One region of the Lactobacillus sp. M0393 genome, then DNA from elsewhere that is predicted to be linked to it. Evidence: predicted binding sites of a transcription regulator. Region 1 holds the regulator's gene; the other holds the start of a gene.
The links. Region 1 encodes LexA, which represses DNA repair genes until DNA is damaged. Its sites were predicted from a motif close to CNAACANNTGTTNG; they were not measured.
Positions count from the first base shown of each region.

Region 2: a site for LexA is predicted at 2,072-2,085, ahead of recA (recombinase RecA). Genes of this name have one in related genera too.

Region 1 is NZ_JACFPK010000004.1:62,957-67,012, forward strand. It holds gene H3R29_RS03950 (ABC transporter ATP-binding protein) at 1-638, opposite strand, end outside; gene H3R29_RS03955 (YneF family protein) at 711-926, opposite strand; gene H3R29_RS03960 (DUF896 domain-containing protein) at 995-1,243, opposite strand; gene lexA (transcriptional repressor LexA) at 1,386-2,009, shown strand; gene H3R29_RS03970 (MerR family transcriptional regulator) at 2,047-2,421, opposite strand; gene H3R29_RS03975 (hypothetical protein) at 2,481-2,780, shown strand; gene H3R29_RS03980 (nucleoside phosphorylase) at 3,006-3,773, opposite strand; gene rplS (50S ribosomal protein L19) at 3,871-4,056, opposite strand, start outside.
Region 2 is NZ_JACFPK010000006.1:132,937-136,992, reverse strand. It holds gene rny (ribonuclease Y) at 1-744, opposite strand, end outside; gene recA (recombinase RecA) at 876-1,985, opposite strand; gene H3R29_RS06615 (ABC transporter permease) at 2,137-2,796, opposite strand; gene H3R29_RS06610 (osmoprotectant ABC transporter substrate-binding protein) at 2,796-3,731, opposite strand; gene H3R29_RS06605 (ABC transporter permease) at 3,745-4,056, opposite strand, start outside.

The DNA.
Region 1 (4,056 bases):
AATGTTTTTAAAACTTTAATACCTGAAACTGATTCCTGCGTTTTATTATTCAGCCTTGAAAAAGCCGCTTGGGATTTGTCAAATGCATCGTGAAGCCTGTCACCTAATTTCCAAGCTCCCCAAGCTAGAAATGGTAATGGCAAAAGAGCAACAATCGTCAAGCGCCAATCAACAAATGCAATCATTGCAACCATAGTCGATACACTCATGATAAGAGAATCCACCAAAGTTAAAACGCCTTCACCCGCAACTTCCTGGACAGCTGAAACATCATTTGTGGCATGAGCCATTAAGTCCCCGGTTCTGTGACGTTGATAAAAAGTACGATCCATCGCCATAAAGTGATCAAATAATTTCGATCTCAATTGCAATTCAAGTTCAGCAGCTCCACCCCATATTTGTCTACGCCAAAAATAGCGAAAGCCATAAAGCAAAAGAGCGGAGAAAATAATAGCTAAAATTAACAGACTATATTTTTGCCAGCTAATGTGACCCTTATCCAATTGATCTGCCATTAAGCCTAATATTCTTGGTGGTACTAAATTTACAACAGATGTAAGTGCTAAAAATGTAATACCGATGAGGTAACGCTTTTTCTCTTTTTTAAAGAACCATCCTAATTTAAAAAATATTCCCATTATTCACCTTAAAATTCAGTAAAAAAGCGGAGAAATTATTCTCCGCAGCACTAATTCAATCTAGTAAAATTGTTATTTTTGGTGCTTCATCATGTTCATCACTTGGTTGACCTTCTTAGCCGAAGGCTTTTGGCCCATTTGAGACATCATAGCAACAATCATATCTTCACTGATTGGCGGATTATCTTTAAAATATTTTTTCATATATGATCTAGCACCATAGAAGCCCCCTACAAGGCCCAATAATAGTGCAATCACAATCAGAAAAATCGCTAATCCTAAATTCATAAAAAATCACCTCAATTTGTCCAATAGTTATATCTTACCTAAAAAATAAGGAAAATTAAAGATCAAAGTTAATCTTTTCTTAAACCTTTTTTTCTTTGAGCTCGCTTTGCTTTCTCAGACGTAATTTCCTTACCATTCTTGTCAATTATGACTAAATTTTCAACATCTTGCTTGAAGCCAGCTCTAAAATTTTTGATAAATTCCTGGTGTAATTCCTTACGTTCTTTCTCTTCAGCTTCAGTTAAGCCTACGGATTTCTTTTTGTGATAAAGCTCATTAATACGATTGATTAATTTTTTTTCGGGATCTTCACTCATCTTTGCACCTCTCAATTAAAAAATTCTACCTTATTTTGGCAACGAAAAAAAGTATAAATTTTCAGAACGTTTGTTTGCATTATACGAAATATTTTGCTAAAATTAAATATATAAGAAAACGTTTATAATACTGGAGATAATTATGACAACTAAACAAAATACTAAGCAGTTGCAAATTCTACGCTATATATATGAAACAGTTGAGGACAGAGGATTCCCTCCTACTGTACGCGAAATTTGTCATGCTGTAGATTTATCTTCAACTTCAACTGTACACGGCCATTTATCTAGGCTAGAAAATAAAGGTCTACTGATCAAGGATGCCACCAAACCAAGAGCTCTGGAAATAACAGATGAAGGTAAAAAAGCAATTGGCGTCCAGCCGAAAGAAATTCCCGTAGTTGGTGATGTCACAGCTGGTCAACCGATTTTGGCTGTTGAAGATATAGAAGATTACTTTCCCTTACCTCCAGATCTGGCAAACGATGCCGGAGATCTTTTCATGTTGAGAGTTCATGGTGAAAGTATGATAAACGCTGGTATCTTAAACGGAGACAATGTCATTGTCCGTAAGCAGTCTTCAGCAATCAACGGAGAAATTGTAGTGGCTATGACCGATGAAAATGAAGCAACTGTAAAACGGTTTTACAAGGAAAAAGGTCACTATCGATTGCAGCCTGAAAATGATACGATGGCACCGATTATATTGTCAAGTGTTCACATTTTAGGTAAGGTAGTTGGTCTATACCGTAATACTATTATTTAACAAAAGAACTTTATAGCATTATTGGGATAAATAAAAATTATTTTTTACGAGTTTCAATAATGCTTTTTATTTGCAAAATTTCTCCTACTTCTTCCAGCACTTTTTTCTGCATTTTTAATTTGTTTATTTTTGCATTTATAACAGCTATTTTATCCTTAATTAACTTTAGGTTTTGTTTACGCTGCTTTTCAGTACTACACGACTCATCGTGTAGTTTTTTTATGTCCTTTATTTCTTGAAGTGAAAAGCCTAAGCCTTGGAACTCTTTAATTGCTTCAAAAGTATCAGTTTCGTTTTCAGTAAACCAATAGTTTTTTCCCTTACGACCAGGATTTAATAATTTTAAATAGATATAATGTCTAACGGTATCAGGTGTAGTATTTTCCTTTTGAATAAATTCTTTCAAATACATAATTATTTCCTTGACGTTGGGTCGACCCCAGATGGTTAAATTTTTGTGGAGGTATTAAAATGTCATATCTTACAATCTTATTTAATATTATATATGGTGTTATCATGATCAGCGCCAGCTTTCTATCTTTTACTAGTTTGCCAATTTGGCTAATCATGATCAACGTTTTGTCCGCATTAGGAATTATTGCCGGAAGTTTTCTAAAAAAACCACTTTTAACTACTATATTTCTAGTAGCAGTTTTACTTACCGCTCTAGCAAATGGAATTTTTCTTTACGGACAAATCACTTGGTCTCACTGGTTTATCAGACTTATTTTGACTATTATTTTGATTTGCTTGAACTTTAAGTATTTTTAGATATTTATCTAGCAAAATTCCTGTTAATAGTCAAGCGTAACTTCTCAAAATACTGTCATGATGGCAAGAAATTGACTTTCCACAACTAATGCTTTAAATCTATTCACAAACTTTATATTGAAAATATACTTCAAAATATTGCTTCTAAAGCTTTTATGTTATTTGCTTGTGAATTGTGTGGCTGTTTCACTTTGGTTCCACAGCAGTATTTTTTCACAAACTTGGTTAAATTTCCTTAATAATATTTGCTGCCAAATTGATGGCTGTCTCATGAGCATCCCTGCCCCAGCCTCTGTCATCATGCTTTTCTAGGTCTTTAAGAGAATCCGCTGTAAATAATATTTGTGCAAAATCTGCCTCTCTAAGTTGTGCACACGCAGCCATTGCTGCACATTCCATCTCTACACAAGAGGCTCCCAACTCTTTAGCCTGCTTTACTTTCTTGACAGTTTCCCTAAAGAAGCCATCAGTTGTCCAGGTAGTTACTTCTTCAACCTTAAGACCTTCTTCTTTCAGCAATTTTTTGGTCTTAGTTAAAAACTCTGACTTTAAGTCAATATACGTTCCTGGTTTCATATAATGAAAGGATGTGCCCTCGTCTCTAATAGCTTTTGTAGGCACTAGAAAATAGTTCTCTGGTAAATCAACTAAGCAGCCTGCTGATCCGATTGCTAAAATTTGTTTAACACCATAGCTTATTAACCAATCTAATAGCTCTACAGCAGCTGGAGCACCTATCTTTGCCTGACAAAAAGTAATTTTTTGTCCGTCTAAATCAACCTCATAAATTGGAGTTTCTCCTTCGAAGCAGTCAAAGAATCCAAGCTTTTTATGAGGATAACGAGCCAAAAAATCACTGATTACAGCAGGAGTTAAGAATGCAAACAGCAGCTTGGGCTGAAAATGAAAGTTATTAATTTCTTGTTCGTGATCGGGCGCTAAAACAGCCCTCGGATCAGTATCAAAAGTTAACAAAAATGGTTCTTTCATAATTCTCCTCCTCAATAAAAATATATTGCTAAAGATTTTAACATAAACAAAAAAGAGAATCATCCCTTTTGGAAATGATTCTCTTTCACTTAAGCGTAAATTAACGACGCTTTTCTGCAATTCTAGCAGACTTGCCGTGACGATCACGTAAGTAGTAAAGTTTAGCACGACGTACACGACCATGACGCAATACTTCAACTTTAGCAACACGGGGATCGTTTACAGGAAAAGTACGTTCTACGCCGACACCAGATGCCATTTTACGCACTGTGTAACTGGCACCAAT
Region 2 (4,056 bases), on a different contig from region 1:
AATTCGACCCTTCATTTCCTCATTAGGCAAATCAACTACAGATACTGTTGTTTCAGCTACTGTATCTGCCGAGCTACTTTGAATTGCATCAATAATTATTTTGCGCGCATAATGGTCAGCTTTAGCTTTTACTTCTTGATTACTATTACTAATCAACTCTGCCCGTTCTTTAACTAATTCATCTGCTAATTGATCTAAAACAAGCTTTTTTGCCTGCTCTTTGTCTAAATGGGCCACTTCGTATAGCTTCTGCGTAGTCTGTTCAACTAGTTCATCAGCTTTTTGCAATTTAGCAGCTAATTCTGTTTGCTTTTGCTCTAGCTGTTCATCTTTTTTAGTTAAATCATCCTCTTTTTCTTTTAGCAAAGAGTTCTTATGATCAAGAGTATCCTCTCGTTGGGTTAAGCGATTTTGATCGCGTGCAATTTTGTCACGTTTGTCGTTTAATTCATCTTCAACTTTTTGTCGATAGTCTTGAATTTGTTCTTGAGCTTCAAGAATTTTTTCTTTTTTAGTGTTTTGCGCACTCTGTTTAATAGCATCAGCTGCTTGCTTTTGTGCATTGACTTCAGCTTTAGCAGCGTCAACTCGTGCTTTTGCTTCGGTTAAAATATGGTCGGCATCGTTTTGAGCGTTCTGAGCCCTTTTCTCCCAGATCCTTTTACGAATAGAGTATCCTACAACAACGCCAACAATAATTGAAATTATAGCTATCGCGACGGGAATCAAAAATTTACTTATCATGATTTCTATCGCCTTTTTTATTTTTTTAGATTATTCACACAATATTAATAATAAAGAACGATGGGACTTATGTCAAACGACATGAAAAAACCTTAACCCATTTTCACAGGTCAAGGTTTATTTCCTCGTAATTAGCTTTTGCTGTCTGCTTCTTTTTTAGCAGAAGCTTCCTTTTCTGTATCAGCAGCCTTTTGGGCTCTCTTGGCTTTTATTTTTTCAGGATCTTCTCTTTCAGCAACTGATTCTTCATCAATACCGAAAGCTTGACGAACCTGCTTTTGGACATCGTCATAGACATCAGGGTGATCCTCAAGGTACTTCTTAGCATTTTCTCGGCCCTGACCAATTCGTTCATCGTGATATGAATACCAGGAGCCGGCCTTGGCTATAATGTCTTTGTCGGCCGCCATATCCAACAGTTCACCACTCTGTGAAATACCCTTGCCATACATCATGTCAACTTCAGCAACTTTAAAAGGCGGTGCAACTTTGTTTTTAACTACCTTGATTTTTACACGGTTACCAGTAATTTCTCCACCGGTTTGCTTGATCTTTTCCGCTCTTCTGATTTCCAAACGAATAGTGGCATAAAACTTCAGTGCCCGACCACCAGGAGTAGTTTCAGGATTACCAAACATAATTCCAACTTTTTCACGAATTTGATTGATAAAAATTGCAATAGTTTTGGTCTTATTAATGTTACCCGAAAGCTTACGCAGAGCTTGACTCATTAAACGAGCTTGCAGACCAACATGACTGTCACCCATTTCTCCGTCAATTTCAGCTTGAGGCACAAGTGCTGCAACAGAGTCAACAACTAAAATATCAATTGCACCACTTGTAATCAACGTATCAGCAATTTGTAAACCTTCTTCACCAGTATTTGGCTGAGACAAAATAAGTGAATCAACATCAACACCTAATGCCTCCGCATAAGCCGGATCCATAGCATTTTCGGCATCGATATAAGCGGCTGTACCACCTCTTTTTTGCACTTCGGCCACTGCATGTAATGCAACCGTTGTTTTACCAGAAGATTCTGGTCCGTAAATTTCTATTATTCTACCCCGGGGATAGCCGCCAACTCCCAGAGCTGCATCAAGAGCAAGCGAACCTGAGGGAACGGTCGAGATTTTGGTGTCAGCTTTATCACCCATACGCATAACAGCGCCTTTACCAAAATTCTTTTCAATTTTCTTAAGCGCATTTTCCAGTGCAGCTTGTTTTTCATCCTTGGCCAAGACTCTTGTCCTCCTCTATCAAAATTTCTTTAATTTAGTACGTAATAATTATACTTTGCTTTAGTGTATATTTGCAAGAAAAAAGGCGAACAAATGTTTATTATTTTTATTCACATTATTAAATACGAAAAAAATGCAAAAAACTTTTAATTTATTTTTTAAGGCCTTTGGGTTCCAAAACTTTTTGCAAGAAATTCAAAATCATATCTGCCAAGATTGCCATCAATGCTGTAGGAAGAGCACCAGCTAGTATAATCGCACTGCCATTAGTAGCATTGGTGCCGCGAATAATTATGTCTCCTAAGCCACCTGCTCCAACGAACGAACCAATTGAAGTGATACCAATTGCTATTACCAAAGCGTTTTTCAAGCCGGCTATAATAACAGACATTGAGAGCGGTAATCTCACCATATAAAGTAGTTGCAGCTTTGTCATTCCCATTCCTTTTCCGGAATCAATGACATTCTTATTAACGTTCCTCATACCAGTATATGTATTCTTAATAATTGGCAAAAGTGAATAAAGCGTAACGGTGACAATAACGGTCATAACGCCTAGGCCCAAACCAATCATTACAATAGACAAAAGGGCAAGCGAAGGAATCGTTTGAATAAAGTTCGCAATTTCTACAACAAAATCTCCTAAATGTCCATTGCGCGAAATAAAAATTCCAACCGGTATACCAATAATAGCTGCAAATAAAACGCCATAGATTGAAATCAAAAAAGTCCGGTTAAATTGTGCTAATACATAACTACCATTATGGACATAATAGTAAATAAATTGCTGCCATAAAGATAAATGAGACATTATTTCTCCCCCCTAAAGTAATTATGTTTTTCTAAAAATTGCCGTGCAACCGTAGCGGGTTCAAGTAGCTTGTCATCTACTTGGAAGTTCATTTTACGTATATCATGAACACTCACATTACCCACTAATCTTTCCAGAATTGCCTTTAATTCAGGATGCTCTCTTAATAAATAGTTATTAATTAGCATGCCACAATTATATGGCGGAAAGAAATGCTTATCATCCTTCAACAGGTGCAAATTGTAGCTATCAATTCGGCCATCAGTAGAATAGCCTAGAATAACATCCATCTTACCGCTTTTCAGTGCTGAATATACTAAGCCGATATTCATTGGGTGTGCTTTAGAAAAGGTTAATCCGTAAGCTGTTTGAAAAGCAGGATAACCGACGCCTGGAGCATTTACCCATTCGGATGCTACACCGAAAGAAAATTTATCTTTAACTTTCTTTAAATCAGAAATCTGATACAGATGGTACTTCTTTTGGTCTTTTGCTCTCACCATAAAAGCATAATTATTAGCGAAGCCATATGTATGCAAATAAGTTTGATCCCATCTCTTTTTTACTTCACGTCTGACTGTGTCATTTGCCTTTTTGGAATCCTTAATAGCTGGCAATAAAAGATTTGCAGTTAATTCACCACCATCATAAGCAGCAGCTTGAATATCGGCGTCATGACGAATTAGAGCCTGATGCTGCATAGGAGCAGAACCCAAATTATTAACAATTGAAGTTTTGTATGAAGTTTCATGTTCAATCAATTGGGCAACAATATTAGCCATAATTTGTGATTCAGTAGTTGTTAGTGCCGTAATTCTAATATTTTCCTGACTGCCTTGACTATCAGAAAGTCCAGGCAAGCCACAAGCACTAGTAGTTAACATAATAAACAAGGCTGTTATCATCAGGAATATCTTTTTAAAATACTTTTTCATGATGAATACCTCCTTATATTCCTTTTGGTGTTAATTTACGTTCAAGCTTACCCAAGAGATAATCAGTTAGAAGTGCCAATATGATGACTGGAATGGTACCACCAAAAATTAGATCAGTCTGATATAAACTAAGGCCATTAAAGATAAAGTCGCCAAGGCCCCCAGCACCTATATAAGAAGCTAGAGTCGCCCACGCAATAACATAAATAGCAGAAAGTCTTATTCCTGCCATGATTACAGGCATTGCTAAAGGAATATCAACTTTCAAAATTAATTGCAGATTAGTCATACCTAAGCCACGTGCAGAATCAATAGTGTCCGGGTT